Regions from separate parts of the Arthrobacter gandavensis genome, predicted to be linked through region 2. Evidence: riboswitches for the same ligand, from Rfam matches in the RefSeq annotation. Region 2 holds a riboswitch; each other region holds the start of a gene.

Region 1 (4,876 bases), on a different contig from region 2:
GGGAATATCACCGTCCCGCCAGCAGCGGACCTCATACCGGAACAGTTTCAGTACCCCGAGCCGCTGCGCGCCTACGGGGCCGGTTGCCACCACTCCCCGCGGTTCGGAGCCCTGGCCCCACGCCGGCGTCATCTCAATCGTGTACCGGGTCCCGGCGGTCACTTCCAGGGCTGCATGGAACAGCGGCTGGGGGCGGCGGTGCTCGCGGGCGGAGCGCCAAAGCTCCCACCACCGGCTCGTGTGGATCACCACGTGCCCTCCGGCACCGACGGGCAGCCACCATAACTTCACCTCGGCCCTGCCCATCCGGTGCCTCCCTGGTTCCGGCGCGAAGGCCCGAAGGCTAAGACCTGGCCACCGGCTGCTGCAGCTCAGTCACCCAGTCCGCCTGGTCCGCTGACTCCGACCGAAGGTACACCTCGCGGCACGGACCTGACAGGGTCAAACCCCGCGCAATGATCTCTGCGTGCACTGCCTGCCAGCTCTCGCCGATGCGCTCCATCGAACCGAGGTGGACTCCGCAGACTGCCTCCGTAACCGCCGGCAGCTCTACCGCCTCGGCGCCGTCGGGCACGGGGCCCGTGTGCGCGAACCCGGCGGTGATCCGCAGGCCGTCCTCGCCCATATCGTATTCCGCCACCGGCACACCGCCCGGTGTGCCGGAGGCGGACAGGAGGGTTGCGACGGCATCGAAGAGGGGCCCGACGACGCCGGGGACCTCGGGCTGTTCGGACACCACGGCGCTGCGGGCAGCGAGCCGGATGGCCGGGAGGGGCTTTTCAATGATTTCGATCTGGGCCATGGCATTTTCCTTTTCAATAAGGTGGAGCCTGCGCTCAACGTCGATGAGCCGTGCCGCCGCTACCCTCGCCTCTTCGGCGACTTCCGCTCTCCGGAGGCGAAGCAGGCCGGCGATCCGGCCGGAGTCCACCCCGGAAGCGAGCATCGCGGAAATATCGTCCAGGCCGAAGCCCAGGGAACGCAGCGCCACAATCCGGTGCAGCCTCTCAAGCTGGGACGGATCGTAGGAGCGGTAACCGCTGAACTCATCCACGTGAGCGGGCACGAGCAGGCCGGCGGTGTCCCAGTGCCGCAGCATGCGGTGGGTTACCTGGCCGATCTGCGCGAACGCTCCGATGGTTAACATGTCTCAGTTCTCCTGCCTGCCACAGTGTCAGGGTCAAGTATCGCCTCCGAACGGCTTTCCGGGTGCCCGGCAGCGGTACCGCCTACGCTGGAGGAATGGGGAACCCGTCGAACCGCACTGTTGACTGGGAGGGCGCTGCCAACGCCCGGGACCTCGGAGGGATCCCGGCTGCCGGCGGCCAGGTCCGCCCCGGCAGGTTCTACCGGATGGGCCGCTCTGAATGGCTCACTGCCCGCGGCTGGCAGCAAGCGCGCGACGCCGGTGTCCGCACCGTCATCGACCTGCGCAACGCAGCGGAGATCGGCCGCAGGGATACGGATCCCGTGGTGCCGCCGTCGGCAGTCCACGGCGTCCGGTTCCTCAACCTGCCCACCCAGGAAGCCAACGATCCCGACTTCACCGCACTCACGGGCCCGTACATGAGCTCACCGCGCTTCTACCCGGAGAACCTGCGGCGCTGGCCGGAAAAGTTCGCGGCAATCGCGCAGGCCGCCGCGGATGCCCCGCCCGGCGGCGTCGTAATCCACTGCTCCGCCGGACGGGACCGTACCGGGCTGGTGACGGCACTGGTGCTGGGCATGGCCGGTGTGGAGCCGGCGGACATTGCCGCCGACTACCGTGCTGCCCTGACCGGGATCAACGACTGGCACCGGACCCAGCAGCGGCCCAGGGAGCGGCCGCTGGATGCCCCTGAGCTCGCGGCCCGGGCCAACGCCGCCGAAGCGGAGCTGCTGAGTTTCCTGGCGGATTTCGACGCCGCAGCGTACCTGCGCCGGGCCGGTGCCGGCGAGGAAACCCTCGCCCGGCTCCGGTCCAGGCTGCTCGACTCCTAGGCTGACCCGTGGTCCTGCATGGTCACGTCATTCCGCGGAACCCGGCCGCGGCACGGAACCACCCTCTCAGGAGTGGCTAAGTAGAAAAAAGAGCTCCGGTTCCGGCCCTCGTACGCACCGGGAACCATCAGGGAGGAATAGCGGGAGCACCACTGCGGTGTTCCGGGGCTCGCGGCCAGGGCCTCGGCCACCAGGGGAACGTCGTGGTGCCACATGATCTGCTGCCGGCCGTCGAGGACCAGGTAGATCAGGTCCAGTTCCGGATCGGCGTGGACTTCGACGTCGATCCAGTCGTCGTACCTCATGAGGCGGCCGCCGTGGATCCAGTGGATCTTGTGGCCGGGGTGGAAAGCGGTGCAGCGCGGGTCACTGGAGGGAATCACAGCGTGTCCTTCGAGATGAGTGTCCTTGCCCGCTCCGGTTGGACGCGGGCCGCTTCGTCATCCGAACCACCCGCCGAACATTGGGGTTGGTGCATGGCCAGTCGGAGCTTTTCCGCACCCTGCGGGTGCGGAGGCCATGTCTCGTGAAGCACTGATTACGTTAGCAGGCCGGGGGGACACTGGTACATCCCCCGGGATGCGGCGTGCACGGGCTGAGCGCCAAGGTAGGTATATGTGTATGCATGTATGGTGAAGGAAGTGGGTAACCTCCACTGAACCGATTCAAAGAAGAAGGCATCATGCGTGCAGTTGTATTTGAGAAGTGGCAGACTTTCCCGTCCCTGACGGAGGTCGAGAAGCCGAAGCCGGGCCCGGGCGAGGTCCTGCTGAAAGTGGCGGGCGCCGGCGCCTGCCATTCCGACGTCGCGCTTTACAAGGACTTCGCTGAAGGCGCCCCGGGGTCGATCCCGCCGGCCTTCGTCCTTGGCCACGAGAACTCCGGCTGGGTTGAAGAACTCGGCGAAGGGGTGACCGGCGTGGAAATCGGCGGTGCCTACCTGGTCTACGGCCCGGTGGGCTGCGGTCACTGCAAGGCCTGTTCCCGCGGCCAGGACACGTACTGCGAGAACGCTGCCGAGATGCCCTACCTGGGCATGGGCCTGGGCCGCGACGGCGGCATGGCGGAGTACCTGGTGGCCCCGGTGCGCAACCTCGTGCCGCTGGGCGACGCCGACCCCGTTGCCGCAGCTCCGCTCTCGGACGCGGCCCTGACCCCGTACCACGCGATTAAGAACTCCCTGCCGAACCTGGCTGGCGGCGGCAAATACGCCCTGGTCATTGGCCTGGGTGGACTCGGCCAGATGGCAGTGCAGATCCTTAAGGCCCTCACCGGTGCCACCGTGATCGCAACTGACATGAAGGAAGACGCCATGAAGAGGGCCGAGGACGCCGGCGCCATTGTGGTGCCCGGCGGTGAAGGCCAAGTGGAACGGATCCGCGAGATCACCGGCGGACGCGGCGTGGACGCGGCATTCGACTTCGTTGGAGTGGGGCCGACCATCAAGACCGCGGCTGCTTCGATGGCCCCGCAGTCCCGGTTCACGGTGGTCGGTATTGCCGGCGGCGCGTATGAGTGGAGCTTCTTCACTACGCCGTACGAGTCGACGATGACCAACACGTACTGGGGCACCATCGAAGACCTGCACGAAGTGGTTGCCATGTACCGCGCCGGGCAGATCAAGCCCGAGGTTGAGCTCTACGCCATGGACAACGCGCTGGAAGCGTACCGGAAGCTGGAAGCCGGCGAGCTCAGCGGCCGCGCCGTCGTCGTCCCGCACATGAAGTAACCCTTCCGGCCCCCAAAGCACGACGGCGGTGCCCGCGTTTGGCGGGCACCGCCGTCGTGCCGTTGGACCGGGTTTAGCTCAGCGGCGGCCGCGGCAGGGCTGGCCGCCGCCCGGATGCAGGTCGACGTCGGCGGTAATGGCCGCGAGGTAACCGTCGCGGTAGCCGGTGGCGTTCGGATGCAGGTCGAACGGGCCCCGCTCGAAGATGATCCATGGGTCGGACGAACCAACGCCGTGCCCGGCGAACTCGTCCACCACATCCACGTAGGTGGACCGCCGGTCCAGCAGCTGGGCAGCCAAAACCGTATTGAGCGCATCTGTGCCTGCGTTGAACAGGGCGGCTGCTTCGGGACTCAGCAGGCCGGGGACACCGGCGTCGTCGAAGAGATGCGGATAACCCACCAGCACCAGCTCGGCCTTCGGCGCCAAAGCCCGCAGCTGCTCCAGCGACTGGCGGACCTGGGGGGCCAGGGTCGTCTCGGCGTACGCCTGAGCCGCGGCAAGAGCGGGAGCGCAGGTGGCCGGCAGGGCAGCACCGGCGCAGGCAGCGACTATTTCCGTGAACCGGACGTCGTTCCCGCCGATGGTCAGGGTGACCAGGTCGGTGTCCCGGTTGATGCTGCCCGCAGCCTGCAGCGAGGCGATTTGCTCCGGCAGGTCCACCGGTCCGGCCGGAGGAGATGGGGGAGTGCTGGCTGCCGTGGCCCCGGCGCAGGTCACATCCGCGTCGAGCTCCACTTTGCGCTGTGCGTCCAGCAGGGCCGGGTAGCCCTCGGCTGTCCGCCCGCAGGCATCGAGTACTGCGCCGCCGCCATAGCCCGCTGCATAGGAGTCCCCAAGTGCCACGTAGTCAACGTTCCTGCCGCCTCCGCCGTCCCAGCCGTTGTGCGGTCCATGGGGTCCGTGCGGGCCATGGTGGCCGCGGCCGCGCTCATTGCCCGCGGCGGACCAGCCGGACGGAGCCTCCGCAGCGGCACCGGGTGCGGGCAGCACCAGGGACCCTGCCGTGAGCAGGCAACCTGCGGACAGCAGCGCCGCTGCCCGCCCCCACTTGCGCAACCAGAACATGTCCTTGCCTTCCGCCGTCGTCATCCGCAGTGCAGTGCTAACGGAACACGGTAACGGCCGTCCTGTGCCGGTGGAACAGGAGAGGCGTGCCCGGGTGCG
Region 2 (4,876 bases):
GCGCTGGTTCCAGGACGCACGCGGAGCCATTCACAGCGAACTGCGCCCGGATCTGTGCCTGGTGCCCGGAACACCGGTGAGCACCGCGCCTTGTGCGCGGACCGCCGGAACCCAGGTCTGGATCCAGGAGGCTGACGGACACCTCAAGAGCGCTGTCTCCAGTTACCTGGACTTCTACCGCCACCAGGGAATAGCAGGAATGTACGGGAAGGGGACCGGAGCGAACCAGATCTGGACCGGCCTGGCTGCGGCTGGGAGTCCCGGCATGGCTCTGCTGAGCGCAGGCAGCCTGGCGACCCTCGCCGGCCTGGATTTCGCGGCTGCGTCAACGGATGCGTTTATCCAGGTGAACGGTGCAGCCCTTGAAGCCGGGGATCCGGCTGCGAATGCACAGCTCAAGTCCCTCCTGGCAGCGAACGGCTTTATGGAAAACCAGGAGAGGTTCCTGCCGGAGGGCAGCCGACTGCAGGTCAACAACGGCCACTGCCTGGTGTTGGGGGAGGACCTCGGCGTAACCGTCCCCATCAGCAAGAACCCCTGCGCGGATACTGACGCGCAGCGCTGGTTTATGGACGCCCGGGGTGCCATCCACAGCCAGGCCCGCCCTGACCTGTGCCTGGTGCCGGCAACCCCGGTGAAGGCAGCCCCGTGCTCTCCGGCTGACGGATCCCAGGTATGGCTTCCGGAGGCTGACGGGCACATCAAAAGCGCTGTCTCGAGCTACCTCGACTTCTACCGGGAGAGAGGGTTCGCCGGGATGTACTCGAGGAACGACGGGGCAAACCAAATCTGGACCGGACTCCAGACAGCTTCAAATCCGGGCCTGGCCAGGCTGAATTCGGGCAGCCTGGCCGTGCTGTTCCGGCTGGGACTCGATGCCTAGCTGAGTGCTCAGCGGTGCCCGTCCTGACGCAGGGCGTGCGCCGCTGAGGCGGCGGTTGAATCCGTACCACCGCCGAGATGTGCAGGAACGGAGAGTTTTCCCAAACCGGACCGATCCGCTGCGTCAGATCCTGAGAGTCCCGGCGATGAGGGTAGTGCACTGCCCGCCAACCCAGATGTCTTCCCCGTCAGCTTCAACATGGACGCGTCCGGTTCGGCCAAGGACCGTCCCCTGGGCGGCGACGTACGACGACGGTGCCCGGCCGCTGCCCATCAGCCACTGGGCCACCCCGGCATTGAAACTGCCCGTCACCGGGTCCTCGCAGGGAAGCTCATCGGCGATGAAGGTGCGTACTTCAAACGTGGTGGCGGCGCCGTCGGGATGCGGGCCGATGACACCGACGGCCAAACCGGCCATGGCGGGGTAGTCGGGCCGTACGGCCAGTACCTGCTCTGCCGAGTCGAGCAGCACACCGATCCACTCCGGACCGTTGACCAGCCAGGCGGCATCCCGCAGTGCCTCGCGGGGCAGCCCCAGGCCGGCGGCCACGCGGTCCAGCGCCTCTTCCGCAACAGGTCCGAACCGTGTCAGCGGCGGAGCCGCAAAAGCCAGCAGGCCGGCGTCGTCCGTCTTGATCCGTACCAGGCCGGCTGCTGATTCCTGGACAAGTGTGCCCTCCTGCCGGGGTTTCCCTCCGGCTTCAAGCCAGGCATGGGCAGAGCCAAGGGTGGGATGCCCGGCGAACGGCAGCTCCTCGGTGGGAGTGAATATTCGCACCCGATAGTCCGCCAGCGGATCAGACGGGGGCAGCAGGAAAGTGGTCTCTGCCAGGTTGGTCCAGTTCGCGAACTGCTGCATCCGGGCGGTGGTGAGGCCGGATGCATCGAGAACGACGGCGAGCGGGTTGCCGCCTAAGGGGTCGGGGCTGAACACATCGACCTGGACGAACGGTCGGCTGGTGGATACGGGAGTTTCGGAAGTCACTGTTTGAGCTTAGTGAGGCGCCCGGACCGCGGGCGACTCAGGCGAATGCCGGAACCGCGAGATTCCGGAACGCCGAGCCGTGGAAGACGAGCGGCTCATGTGCGCCGTCGTGGGTTGAGTAGCCGTGCACGCGGAGCAGGACGACGGCGTGGTCCCCGGCCGGAACCTCGTTCTCAACCGACGTTTCAAGCCAGAGGGCGGCCTCATCCAGGAACAGGGCGCCGGTGTCGGCTTCGTGCAGGCTCAGCCCGGCGAAGCGGTCGCCGTCGCGGGAAGCGATCTGGCGGCAGACGCCGTCGTGCCCCGTGCCCAGGATGGACACGCCGATCCGGACCGCAGTCCGAAGCAGCGGCCAGGTGCGGGAAGTATTCTGCACCGCGAACATGACCAGGGGCGGATCCATCGAAACGCCCACGGTGAAGGAAGAGGCCACGATTCCCTGCGGTGCGCCGTCGACTTCGGCGCAGAGCGCTGCGATTCCGGAGGGGAAGCGCCCAAAGGCCTGGCGCAGTGCGTTGGGCTGGAGATCGGTTTCAAGTGTCATGGAGATTCCTCTGCCTGACGCGCAGCCCGCGGCGCAATACCGCGGAAGACGCTGTACTTGCCGGACCGGGAGATCCACCGGAACGGCCGAATCGTCACCTGGAGCACCCCGCTACGGCGAGAGGGTTGCCGTCCAGCCGGCCAGGGCCTGTGGCTGGAACTCTTGATTCTGGCTACCAATCTAGGAGCCATGATGTCCCGGGGCAAACGTCCGTCACATATCGGCAATGCCGGGCAACAGTTCGTAACGGGCGTACTTAACCGGTGGGCGCCCGGATTTGTCCCAGTGCCGCCTACAGGCCGACCCAGTAATTGTCGAGCACGTACCCTTCGGGAAGGTACTGGTTCACCAGACCCACCACATCGTTCCAGTCGCGGTTCATTTTGAAATCAATTCGAACACTGTAGTCCCAGCCACCGTCATGCGGCATGCGCGTCATCGACAGATAGATGTAGCGGCTGATCCTGGCTTTGTCCTCCTCCGTGCAGGACTCGCTGAACCGTGCGGGGTGGGTATCGAGGTGCGGAACATCCGCCGGGTCCACACCACCCTCGTTGCCCTGCTTCGACCGGTCACCGTGATGGTGCATTGAAACGTAGACCGGGAATGGACTGTGATCATCCGGGCCAAGATACTCACCGGCGTAGCTGAGGCCTCCCGCAACCCACGTGGTGTTGTAGTGGTCAGGAACCACCTCCGGGAAGTCCTGATCAATACTTCGCTTCACTCTTGTTCCCGTCTGTAGTGCCCTGTGCTTTGGTGCGGCGGAAGAGGTTCTGCCGCTTTCTCATGTGTAGAGCCTAACGGCACCACCGGCACGCCTTTCCGCGCACGCGGGGCCAGCTATTACAGTGTCCGCATGAGACAACGCTGGTTCAAACAGGTAGACGTCTTCGGCAGCAAGCCTTACCAGGGCAACCCGCTGGCCGTGGTGCTGGACGGGGAAGACCTCGACGACGACGCGATGCTGCAGTTCGCCCGCTGGACGAACCTCTCCGAAACCACCTTTATCCTCCCGGCGACGCAGGAGGAAGCGGACTACCGGGTGCGGATCTTCACGCCGGGCGGGGAGATCCCCTTTGCGGGGCACCCGACGCTGGGAACCTGCCACGCATGGACCGAGGCCGGGAACACCCCGATGAAGGCCGGACTGGTCGTGCAGGAATGCGGAATCGGACTGGTTCCTCTTCGCGTCAACGCCGGTCTGGCCGCCTTTGCAGCGCCCCGGCTGATCCGCACCGGGCCGGTGGAGGAGGGCACCCTGGCCCGGGTAACGGCCGCGCTGGGACTCACTGCGGACCAGATCCGCGGCCATCAGTGGGTGGATAACGGTCCCGGTTGGCTGGGACTCCTGCTGCCCGACGCCGAGACGGTGCTCTCGCTGCGCCCCGACCACGCCGCGATCGGCGACCTGCGCGTCGGCGTGATCGGACCCCAGCCTGAAGCAGCGGAGACGGACTTCGAAGTCCGTGCTTTCGCGCCCGGCCTCGGCGTCTCCGAGGATCCGGTCACCGGCAGCCTCAACGCCGGACTCGCCCAGTGGCTGATCGGCGAGGGCATCGCGGAGGAACGCTATACCGTCACGCAGGGCACCGCCGTCCACCGCTCCGGACTGGTCCGCGTCTTCACCCGCGAAGGACGGATCTGGATTGGCGGCGAGTCCGTCACCTGCATCGACGGATCGGTTTCCCTCTAACAGTCCATCTAGTGCATCATGCCCATCGAGATGACACTTACGGCTCTTTTCAGCGCTGAAAGGAGCCGTAAGTGTCATCTCGATGGCACGGGTAGCCTTGAAGCGTGAATGACTTGTTCAACAGCGGCGAGGATCAGAACCTGCAGGACCACGACGACGACGACGCCACAGCGGACGGCGACTCACGGCAGCGCCCGCGCAGCCCCCTTGCTGTACGCATGCGCCCCCGCAGCCTGGACGAGGTTGTCGGCCAGCAGCACCTCCTGGCACCCGGGTCACCGCTGCGCACCCTCGCCGAAGCACCTCAGGGAGGGCCGGCCGGCCCTTCCTCGGTGATGCTCTGGGGCCCACCGGGCACCGGCAAGACCACCCTGGCGCACGTCGTTGCCCGTGGTCCCGGCCGTAAATTCGTGGAACTCTCGGCAATCACCTCCGGCGTCAAGGACGTCCGCCGGGTCATGGATGAGGCGCTGACGGCACGGGACCTGCACGGCATCACCACCGTCCTGTTCCTGGATGAAATCCACCGTTTTAATAAGGCCCAGCAGGACGCCCTTCTGCCCGGCGTGGAGAACCGGTGGGTTGTCCTGATCGCAGCCACCACCGAAAACCCGTCCTTCTCGGTGGTTTCCCCGCTGCTTTCCCGGTCCCTGCTCCTGACCCTCAAGCCCCTGACCGAAGCGGATATCTCCGGGCTGCTGGTGCGTGCAGTCGAGGACGAGCGGGGCCTGGCCGGGCGGGTGGAACTTAGCGGCGAAGCCCTGGAGCA
Region 3 (4,876 bases), on a different contig from region 2:
CCGGGCGGCGTCCTCCCAGAACGCGATGCGCTCAGCCTCGGTGGCGAACTCCGGTTCGGCTGCTGGTTGGAGTGCTGTGCTTACGCCCACTTCTTCACTGCCCACTTCTCTGCGACACCCAGCAGGGCATCCGTTGTTTTGCCGATAACTGCCAGCAGCACGATCGCCAGGAACATCCGGTCGGTGCGGCCGTTGTTCTGGGAGTCCGTGAGCAGGAAGCCCAGCCCCATGGAGGACGCGATCAGTTCCGCAGCCACCAGGAACAGCCAAGACTGTGCCAGGGCGAGCCGCAGGCCGGAGAACACGGCGGGTACGACGGCAGGCAGCTGCACCGTGGTGAGCAGCCTGATCCCGTTCAGGCCGAAGGCACGGGCCGCTTCGACGAGGTTCTTGTCCACATGGCGCAGGGCGAGGGACACGGTGGTGAAGACCGGGAAAAACGCGCCGATGGTGATCAGCGTGACCTTTGAATCCTCACCGATACCCATCCAGAGGATCAGCAGCGGAACCAGGGCCAGGGAGGGAACGGCGCGTACCGCACCGAACAGCGGGCCCAGCAGTACGTCCGCCAGCTTGGACAGGCCCAGCAGGGCGCCCAGGACCAGGCCCAGGGCCGCGCCGAGCGCGAAGCCGGTCAGCACCCGCTGAGTGGAGATGGCAATGTGCGTGCCCAGCTCGCCGCGCTCAATCAGGTCCGCAGCCGAGGTCAGCACCGCGCCCGGAGAGGGCAGCTGCACGGCGCTGAAGACGCCGAGCACGGAGACCAGCTGCCAGAGGCCCAGCAGCAGGACGGGAACCACCAGGCCCAGGGCCACGCGCGCCCAGGTCCGGGACAGGAAGCCGCCGGAGCTGGTCTTCCGGACAGGTGCCGGCGCTGCGGAAGGTCCGAACGGGCCTGCCGCTGCGGGTGCAGCGGCAGGAGAAGGATTGGTGCTCATTAGGAGTCCTTGATGGTTTCCGCGTTGGCCTTCTGCACGAAGGTGTCATCGAGCAGGGAGGCCACGGCGTCGTCGATCGCCTTCTGGTTGGCGACGTCGCCGGTTTCGACGAAGACTGGACCAACCTTTTCCAGGACCTTGCGCTGCGCGTCGCCCGGGGCGGCGTCGACGTCGAGGTTGCTGCGTTCCAGGATCACGGTGCGGGCCACCTCAAGGTCCAGGCCTGCGACGTCGGCGAGGATCTGCGCAGTTTCCTCGGGGTTCTCCGCGGCCCAGGCGCGGGCCTTTTCGTAGGCGTCCACCACGGTCTGGGCCAGTTCCGGCTTTTCCTCGAGGAAGGACTCAGTGGCGTTCAGGAAACCGTAGGTGTTGAAGTCCAGGTTCCGGTAGAGGAACTCGGCGCCGGCGTGCTCGGCTCCGGCCATGATCGGATCCAGTCCGGACCAGGCGTCCACCGAACCGTTCTCGAGGGCGGTGCGGCCGTCGGCGTGCTGCAGGTTCTCGACCGTGACGTCTGAGGTGCTCAGGCCGGCCTCTTCCAGTGCCTGAACCAGGAAGAAGTACGGATCGGTGCCCTTGGTGGCGGCTACGGACTTGCCGGCCAGATCAGCTACCGAGGTGATATCCGAATCGGGGGAGACCAGCAGTCCCGCCCATTCCGGCTGCGAGTAGATGCTGATGGTCTTGATCGGCGAACCGTTGGAGCGGGCCAGCAGGGCTGCCGAACCGGCGGTGGAGCCGACGTCGATCGCACCGGCACGCAGCGCCTCATTGGCTTTGTTCGACCCGGCGGACTGCACCCAGTTGACCTCCACACCCTGCTCTTCAAGGGTTGCTTCGAGCCAGCCCTGGTCCTTGATGACCAGGCTGAGCGGGTTGTACGTGGCGAAGTCGATGTTCAGGGTGCCGCCGTCGGCTGCGTCATTGGCGGCCGCACCGGAGGAATCCTCTCCGGCCACGCAGCCGGTCAGGGCCAGCGTGAGGGCGGCGGCGGTGGCTGCCAGTGCGGTGAGCGGGCGGCGGGAGAAGCGGGGCGGGCGGCGGGAGAAGCTGGAACGGCTGTTCATGGGGATTCCTTCGAGACGGGTGGTGCGGAAAAATTCAGGGAAAGCACGGGTGCAGGCACAGAGGGACTGCGGATTCGCCCCGCAGGACACCGGGGGCAGGGGAAAACGGGCCTTAGTGGCGGTCGACGCCGAGGCTCGCCAGGAGCTCGCCGCGCATTCGGGCAAGCTCGGCCGAGGCACGGTCCCGCGGCCGGGCGCCGGGCACGGTGATGGTTTGGGTGATGGTGGCGCCGGGTTTGCCCGGTTCGCGGCCCAGCACGATGATCCGGTCGGCGAGCTGCAGGGCTTCATCGACGTCGTGCGTGACAAGCAGGACGGTTGCCGGAGCCGCGCGGTGCACGTCCAGCAGCAGGTCCTGCATCTTCAAACGGGTCAGGGCATCGAGGGCGCCGAAAGGCTCATCCAGCAGCAGGACGCCGGGTTTGCGGGCCAGCGCACGGGCCAGCGAAGCACGCTGGGCCATGCCGCCGGACACTGCGCGGGGCTGGTGCTTGGCGAAGCTGTCCAGCTCCACCAGCTTGAGCAGCTCGGAAACCTTGGCCTTGCCTTCGCTGGCGCTGACACCCTTGGGCAAGCCGATGGCAACGTTGGCCTGCAGGGTCTGCCAGGGCAGCAGCCGGGGTTCCTGGAAGGCGACGGCGCAGCGGTCGTCGATGCCGCGCACTGCGGTCCCGTCGATCAGCACCTGACCGGTGGAAGCGGCGTCGAGCCCTGCGGTGGCGCGCAGCAGGGTGGACTTGCCGCAGCCGCTGGACCCGAGGATCGCCAGGACTTCCCCGGGGCGCACTTCGAAGTTGATGTCCCGAAGCACCACGTGGGCATCTGCACCGGAGCCGAAGCTGCGGCCAACGCCGTCGAACGTCACGGACAGGGCAGTGTCAGGCGCGGTGCGCGGGGCAGCGGAGACGGCATGGGAGCCGGAGGAAAGTACTGCAGTCATGTGAACACTCCATCGGTCCTGGCAGTAGCACCCTACGGAAAACGTCCTGGGCCGGGTTAGCGGCCTCCTGCGACGTCCACCTCGCTATCGCAGTGCCTCAAGGAGGAAGCACTCCGACCAGGGTTGCTGCGGCTTCACTGATCCAGGTCTCTCAGCCGCTCGGGATGGTCAAGACCCAACTAAACGCCCAAGAGTCCGTTTCCGGCAAGTCCCGGCGTAACATTTCGAATCCCGCTCCCTTTCCATCGAGATAGCAGAAACTGCACGTTACAGCGCTGAAACGGGCAGTTTCTGTCATCTCGATGGTTCGGGGAGGGGTGGCTGGGTGCCTGGGCGGGGGAGCACGACGGCGGCCGTTACGCCCCGTGACAGGCGGGGCTTGCGTGCACCCCCGGGGCCCGGCGCATACTGAACCCGCAGGATCATGAGTCCCAACGCGAAGCTCTGGCTGGTTGGGCGGCAACCCTCTCCCGTAGCGGGGTGCCCCAGATGACGATCCGGTCGACCGGCAAGACCGCCGGCGGCAAGTACGGCGCCCCTGCGCGGCGTCCCGCATGCAAAGGACCCTCATGGCCACCACGCCCGCCCGCCACATTCGCTTCAACGCCTTCGACATGAACTGCGTGGGCCACCAGTCACCCGGACTCTGGCGCCACCCGGAAGACCGCTCCGCCGACTACACCAAGCTCAGTTACTGGACGCACCTGGCGCAGACCTGCGAACGCGGCCTGTTCGACGGCATCTTCATCGCGGATGTACTCGGCACCTACGACGTCTACGGTTCGTCCAACGAGGCAACCCTGCGCCAGGGCACCCAGGTGCCGGTCAACGATCCGCTGCTGCTGGTCTCCGCCATGGCCCTGGTAACCGAACATCTCGGCTTCGGCGTCACTGCAGGCACGGCCTACGAGCACCCGTACCCGTTCGCGCGCCGGCTCTCTACCCTGGACCACCTCACCGAGGGACGGGTGGGCTGGAACGTTGTGACCGGCTACCTTCCCTCCGCGGCGCGGAACATGGGCGCCGAAGACCAGCTGGAGCACGACGAGCGCTACAACCACGCCGACGAATACCTCGAAGTGGTCTACAAGCTGCTCGAAGGCTCCTGGGAAGACGATGCCGTCGTCCGCGACAAGGAAACCGGCGTGTTCACCGACCCGGCCAAGGTCCACGACATCAACCACGAGGGCAAGTACTTCAAGGTCCCCGGCATCCACATCTCCGAGCCCTCCCCGCAGCGCACCCCGGTGATCTACCAGGCCGGTGCCTCGCCGCGGGGCATCGCCTTCGCAGCCGAAAACGCCGAAGCCGTGTTTGTGGGTGCTCCCACGCCGGAAAAGCTGAAAGCAACCGTCACCAGGATCCGCGACGCCGCTGAGGCCGCCGGCCGGGACCGGCACTCAGTTCGGATTTATACCCTGCTGACCATCATCACTGCCGCCACCGCCGAGGAAGCCGAAGCCAAGCACCAGGACTACCAGCGCTACACCAGCGACGAAGGCGCCCTTGCACTGCTGTCCGGCTGGATGGGCGTTGACCTCTCCACCTACAACCTCGACGAGCCGCTGGGCGCCGTGAAGTCCAACGCCATCCAGTCAGCTGCGGCGAACTTCCAGAAGGTGAACGACGACGGCGAGCCGTGGACGGTGCGCGACATTGCCGCGAGTGCCGGAATCGGCGGACTTGGTCCCCGTCTGGTGGGCTCCGGCGCGGAGGTCGCAGAGGAGCTGATCCGCTGGGTGGAGGAAACCGACGTCGACGGTTTCAACCTGGCCTATGCCGTCACTCCCGGCACCTTTGAGGACGTGGTTGAGTTTGTGGTGCCGGAACTGCAGAAGCGTGGCGCGTACCCCACGGAATACGCGCCGGGAACGCTGCGGCAGAAGCTCTTCGGAGCAGGGGATAAGCTCCCCGCAGACCACCGCGGGGCG
Region 4 (4,876 bases), on a different contig from region 2:
GGGGGCCCTGGGGAGTGCCGGTGGAGGACCAGAGCCACTGGCGGACCAGGCACTGCTCCGCCAGGTCCTGCCCGCGTTCCGGATCGAGGTCGATGTAGGGGAAGGCCTGGAAAATGTAGTGGTAGCCCAGCAGCTGTCCAATCGAGTTGTCCGCGCGGGCTACCCGCTGCACGATTTCGAAGGCGGTGCTCCAGTTGATTCCGGCGCCGCCGTAGCGGGCGGGAATGGTGAGCGGCAGCAGCCCGGACCGGCGCAGGATCTCCAGTTCCGTGAACGGCGGCTTGTTGGCGGCGTCGCGCTCGAGGGCATCCGCGCCGAGGATCGCCGCGACCTCGTCTGCGACGTCGAACCAGCGCTGCGCCTCTGCTGGCACCGTGTGTCCGTATCGGGTGAGCAGGCTGGCAGTCATCGGGTAGCTCCTGGGGTTGCAAGGGTATTTTCGGGGGTGAAGGCGCCGCGGAACTGCGAAGCCCGGTGCCGTTCGTTCAGCAGCGGACCTGCGCCAAAGAGTTTCTCGCGCAGTGTCCCGGGGGCGTATTCGCTCTGTGCCAGGCCGCGGCGGCGCAGCTCAGGCAGCACACCGTCGATGAAGTCGGTGTAGGAGCCGGGCAGGATGGCGTTGATGATGTTGATGCCGTCCACCCCCGCGTCCTGCCAGCGTTCAAGTTCATCGGCGATCTGTTCCGGGGTGCCGGTGACCTGCTGGGCCTCGGTGCGGTAGCGGGCAACGTCGGCCAGGGTGGGATTGCCGCCCGGGGTGGAGTCGATGATCGCCTGCAGTACTCCCCGGCCCCCTTCGGTCTGTACGTCCCCCAGCGGGGTGTCCAGGTCCAGGCCGCCGAGGTCGATGCCCAGGCCGCCGCCGATGTGCGCGATCACGGCATCCAGGTCCAGGAATTCGTCCTGCTCGGCCTTTTTCCGCTGTGCTTCGGCTTCGGTGCCGCCCACCACGAAGGACAGGCCGGTGAAGACCTTGATGTCGTCGGGCCGCCGCCCGGCTTCTGCGGCGCGTGCCCGGACTCCCGCGGAGACCTTGGCCGCGTGGGCGTGGTTGGGGGCGAAGATGAACGTCGCCTCGGCGTTGGCTGCAGCGAACTGCTGCCCCCGCCCGGAACTTCCGGCCTGGAAGAGCACGGGCGTGCGCTGCGGGGAAGGTGAGCTCAGGTGCGGTCCGTCGATCGAGTACCGTTCGCCGCGGTGGTGGATCTTGTGGACTTTGTCCGGATCCGCGTGAATGCCGCTGGTTTTGTCCTGGACCAGGGCGCCGTCGTCCCAGGACCCTTCCCAGAGCTTGTACACGGCGTCGGTGTATTCGTCCGCCCAGTCGTAGCGGCGGTCGTGTTCCGTGAGGCCGTCGCCGCCGAAGTTGCGGTGCGCGTTCTCCAGCACGGAGGTGACGATGTTCCAGCCGGCACGGCCACCGGAGAGATGGTCAAGGGTGGAGAGCTGCCGCGCGAACTGGAACGGATGGCTCTGCACCACGGACGACGTCGCAGCCAGGCCGATATCCCTGGTGGCACCTGAGAGTGCGGCGAGCAGAAGCAGCGGATCGTTGGCCGGCACCTGCAGGCCGCGGCGCACGTGGGATGACCAGCCGCCGTCGTGGTTCCCGTACAGGCCCACGACGTCGGCAAAGAACAGGGCGTCGAACTTCGCCGCTTCGAGCTGCCGGGCAAGGTCTGTCCAGAAGGACAGCTCGTTGAAGCGGTGCTGCTCGGCATCGGGGTGGCGCCACTGGCCGCCGCGGATGTGGCTGGTGGTGTTCATCAGGAAGGCGTTCAGCAGAAGGCGCGGACGCCCGCCGGGAAAACGGGTACTGGGAATGCTCATGGAAGTAACTTTCGGTAGGAGCGGGAAGGCTAGAGGCGCTTGTCGGCGCGGCGGGAGAGCCAGGAGCCGCCCAGCTGCACGGCCTGGACCAGCAGGACCATCAGCACAATGGCAGTGAGCATCAGCCCGGTCTCGTAGCGGTAGTAGCCGTAGCGGATGGCAAAGTCGCCGATTCCCCCGCCGCCCACCAGGCCGGCCATGGCGGAGTAGGAGATGAAGCTGACCGTCATGATGGTCACCGAGCTGATCAGGGCCGGACGGGCTTCAACCAGCAGCACGTCCCGCACAATCTGCCCGCGGGTGGCGCCCATGGAGCGGGCCGCTTCCACTACCCCGCCGCCGAGCGCGGTGATGTTCTGCTCCACGAACCGGGCAAAGTACGGGATGGCGTTGATGGTCAGCGGCACGATAACGGCTGCGGTGCCGATGGTTGTTCCCACCACGAAGCGGGTGAACGGGATGATCGCGATCAGCAGGATCAGGAACGGAAAGGAACGCACCAGATTCACCAGTGAGTCCAGGACGCGGTGCAGCCGCGGTTTGTGCCCCAGCCCGTCCGGCCCAAGGGAGTAGAGCAGCACACCCAGCGGGGTGCCGATCAGCACCGCCAGCGGAATCGCGACCAGCAGCATGGTGCCGGTCTGGCCCAGTGCGGCGAGCAGTTCCGGCCAGACTTCGGCAATTCGCTCAAGCAACGCGGACTCCTTCCCGGCCGGCAGCCCGGTCCAGGGTGATTTCGTCGGAGATCAGGTACCGGCCGATTGCGGTGGCTGGCGTGAACCCGGGCCGGGCCAGCTCCGCGAGCGCGAACTGTTCCACCACCCGGCCTTCCTCCATCACGGCCACGTTGTCCGCAATCGCCTTGATGACGTTCATTTCATGGGTCACCACCACGATCGTGATGCCGAACCGTGCGTTGACGTCGCTGAGGTACTGCAGCACGGAGGCGGTGGTCCGCGGGTCGACGGCGGAGGTCGGTTCGTCGCAGAGCAGCACCTTGGGCCGCGTGGCCAGGGCACGGGCGATTGCAACTCGCTGCTTCTGTCCGCCGGAGAGCTTGGCCGGATAGGTCCCCGCCTTCTCCGAGAGGTCGACGACGGCGAGCGCCTCCAGTGCGCGGGCGCGGCGTTCGGCGGCGTTCTTCACTCCGGCGAACTTGAGCGAGAGCTCCACGTTCTGCGCCGCGGTCCGGTTGTTCAGGAGGTTGAAGTGCTGGAAGATCATGCCGATCTCATGCCTGGCCGCCCGAAGCTCGGCATCACCCAAGCCGGTCAGGTCCGTTCCATCCACCAGTACACGGCCGGACGTTGGGCGTTCCAGCAGGTTGATGTTGCGCAGCAGGGTGGATTTACCGGCACCGGAGAACCCGATGATGCCCTGGATGCTTCCCTTGGGGATGGACAGGGTGACGTTGTCCACTGCCGTGAAGGCCGATTCACCGCCCCCAAAGACGGTAGAGACGTTTTCGATCCGGATCATGCTGTCCTCCTGCGGTCTGAGCCCGGGAAGAGGTGCACGCCTCCGCAGGCTCACGCAGCCGTGCGGAAGGCACGGGGCAGCGGACCGCAAAGAGCAGGTGCTTCTCCATCGGTCCTGGCGGTAGCACCCTTCTTCAGCGGAAAGCCCGCGGAAGGGGGTTGCTGCGGCGTCACGGAGCCAGGTCTCTCAGCCGCTCTGGATGGTTACGGGACTATCTAAACCGCCCAGGCACCGGCGGGGCCAGAAGATTTCCCCGTGCGGCCGAATGCGTCGGTGCGTAACGCGCCGCGGCGTCACAATCCGTTTTGTTACGTCCGTGGGGGTCCCTGCCCCAACCCACGCGCCACCCGCGCAGACGCACGGGCGTTCTGCGGCGCGGGAGCACTGATTCTCCTGGGAATCCGCGAGGATGGGAACGTGAGATCTACGGAACGCCCCGCCCTTTCGCCCTCGCTTGGGCCGGCCGAATTCCGCCGCTGGTACTGGCTAAAGGAAGAGCTGCAGGCGTTCGCGCGCACGCAGGAGATATCCGCTGCCGGTTCAAAGGAGCAGCTGGCAGAACGCATCGCCGCATTCCTGGCGGGCACACCGCTTCCTCCCCCGGCCGGCAGGCCTCACATGTCCCGGCAGCGGCTCGTACCGCCGCTGACCATCCACACCGTGATTCCGGCGGGACATCCGTGCAGCCAGGTGCTGCGGGAGTTCTTCGTCCACGCCCTCGGGCCCGGGTTCCGGTTCGATGCGCCGATGCGGGAGTTCTTTGCCGCCAATGACGGGACCGCGACCCTGGCCGCAGCCCTGGACCACTGGCACGCCACCCGGGATACTGCTGCGCGGCCGATCAGCCCGCAGTTCGAACTCAACCGCTTCTCCAGGGACTGGCATGCAGCACATCCCGGCGGCAGCCGCGATCAGATGATTCAGGCCTGGAAAGCGTACCGGGCGCTGCCCGTGGACCAGCGGATCCAGGACAGCGTCTGATGTTCCGTCGCTAGAGTCCAAACCTTCCGGCCTCGATGACCGGGCAGGTGTTCATGACGACGTCGAGCCCTGCGTTTGCGGCGCGCTTCGCGGCGTCTTCATCGACCACGCCCAGCTGCAGCCACACGGCCTTGGCGCCGATTGAAATGGCCTGGTCCACGATGTTTCCCACCTTGGCCGAATTCACGAAGCAATCCACAACGTCCACCTGGCCGGGGATGTCCGCCAGCTTGCTGTAGCCCTGCTGGCCGTGGACGGCCTGCCCGGAAAGGTTCACGGGGATGATCTCCATGCCCAGGGAATCCCGGACAAACCGTGAAACACCGACGGCGGGACGGGCCGGATTGTTCGAAAGGCCCACTACCGCCCAGCGGCCCTTGGCCGTGAGCAGCCGGGTAATGACCTCGGGATCATTGAGGTGCACCATGCGGTCTCTCCTTTGAGTCTCTGCAGGGCTCCCACCCTACGCTCAGGGTACAAACGCGGCAGACTGCGGACCTATTCCAGGAAAGCGTCGACGGCGGCGGCCAGGGTCTGGTCATCCAGCCCGTGCCAGCTGCCCTCCAGCAGCTGGAATGACCCCTCG

The links. Region 2 has a riboswitch for S-adenosylmethionine ahead of ABFX29_RS01795 (flavin reductase family protein). Riboswitches for the same ligand answer to the same signal wherever they lie in the genome.
Region 1: it holds a riboswitch for S-adenosylmethionine, as region 2 does, so the genes downstream of both, ABFX29_RS07375 (hypothetical protein) here and ABFX29_RS01795 (flavin reductase family protein) in region 2, are expected to answer to the same signal.
Region 3: it holds a riboswitch for S-adenosylmethionine, as region 2 does, so the genes downstream of both, ABFX29_RS03290 (LLM class flavin-dependent oxidoreductase) here and ABFX29_RS01795 (flavin reductase family protein) in region 2, are expected to answer to the same signal.
Region 4: it holds a riboswitch for S-adenosylmethionine, as region 2 does, so the genes downstream of both, ABFX29_RS03270 (methionine ABC transporter ATP-binding protein) here and ABFX29_RS01795 (flavin reductase family protein) in region 2, are expected to answer to the same signal.

Annotation. Positions count from the first base shown of each region.
Region 1 covers NZ_BAAALV010000002.1:878,330-883,205, forward strand. Annotated here, with positions in the region: gene ABFX29_RS07360 (hypothetical protein) at 1-306, opposite strand, end outside; gene ABFX29_RS07365 (MerR family transcriptional regulator) at 344-1,147, opposite strand; gene ABFX29_RS07370 (tyrosine-protein phosphatase) at 1,243-1,980, shown strand; gene ABFX29_RS07375 (hypothetical protein) at 1,977-2,363, opposite strand; SAM riboswitch class IV at 2,380-2,512, opposite strand; gene ABFX29_RS07380 (NAD(P)-dependent alcohol dehydrogenase) at 2,663-3,709, shown strand; gene ABFX29_RS07385 (SGNH/GDSL hydrolase family protein) at 3,788-4,801, opposite strand.
Region 2 covers NZ_BAAALV010000001.1:380,765-385,640, reverse strand. Annotated here, with positions in the region: gene ABFX29_RS01805 (M66 family metalloprotease) at 1-883, shown strand, start outside; gene ABFX29_RS01800 (PhzF family phenazine biosynthesis protein) at 1,007-1,867, opposite strand; gene ABFX29_RS01795 (flavin reductase family protein) at 1,905-2,411, opposite strand; SAM riboswitch class IV at 2,460-2,579, opposite strand; gene ABFX29_RS01790 (hypothetical protein) at 2,704-3,138, opposite strand; gene ABFX29_RS01785 (PhzF family phenazine biosynthesis protein) at 3,271-4,107, shown strand; gene ABFX29_RS01780 (replication-associated recombination protein A) at 4,212-4,876, shown strand, end outside.
Region 3 covers NZ_BAAALV010000002.1:32,794-37,669, reverse strand. Annotated here, with positions in the region: gene acs (acetate--CoA ligase) at 1-90, opposite strand, end outside; gene ABFX29_RS03305 (ABC transporter permease) at 81-938, opposite strand; gene ABFX29_RS03300 (aliphatic sulfonate ABC transporter substrate-binding protein) at 938-2,005, opposite strand; gene ABFX29_RS03295 (ABC transporter ATP-binding protein) at 2,118-2,945, opposite strand; SAM riboswitch class IV at 3,366-3,481, shown strand; gene ABFX29_RS03290 (LLM class flavin-dependent oxidoreductase) at 3,515-4,876, shown strand, end outside.
Region 4 covers NZ_BAAALV010000002.1:26,877-31,752, forward strand. Annotated here, with positions in the region: gene ABFX29_RS03255 (acyl-CoA dehydrogenase family protein) at 1-409, opposite strand, end outside; gene ABFX29_RS03260 (NtaA/DmoA family FMN-dependent monooxygenase) at 406-1,830, opposite strand; gene ABFX29_RS03265 (methionine ABC transporter permease) at 1,860-2,525, opposite strand; gene ABFX29_RS03270 (methionine ABC transporter ATP-binding protein) at 2,518-3,309, opposite strand; SAM riboswitch class I at 3,412-3,515, opposite strand; gene ABFX29_RS03275 (hypothetical protein) at 3,727-4,290, shown strand; gene ABFX29_RS03280 (CoA-binding protein) at 4,301-4,717, opposite strand; gene ABFX29_RS03285 (alpha/beta fold hydrolase) at 4,789-4,876, opposite strand, start outside.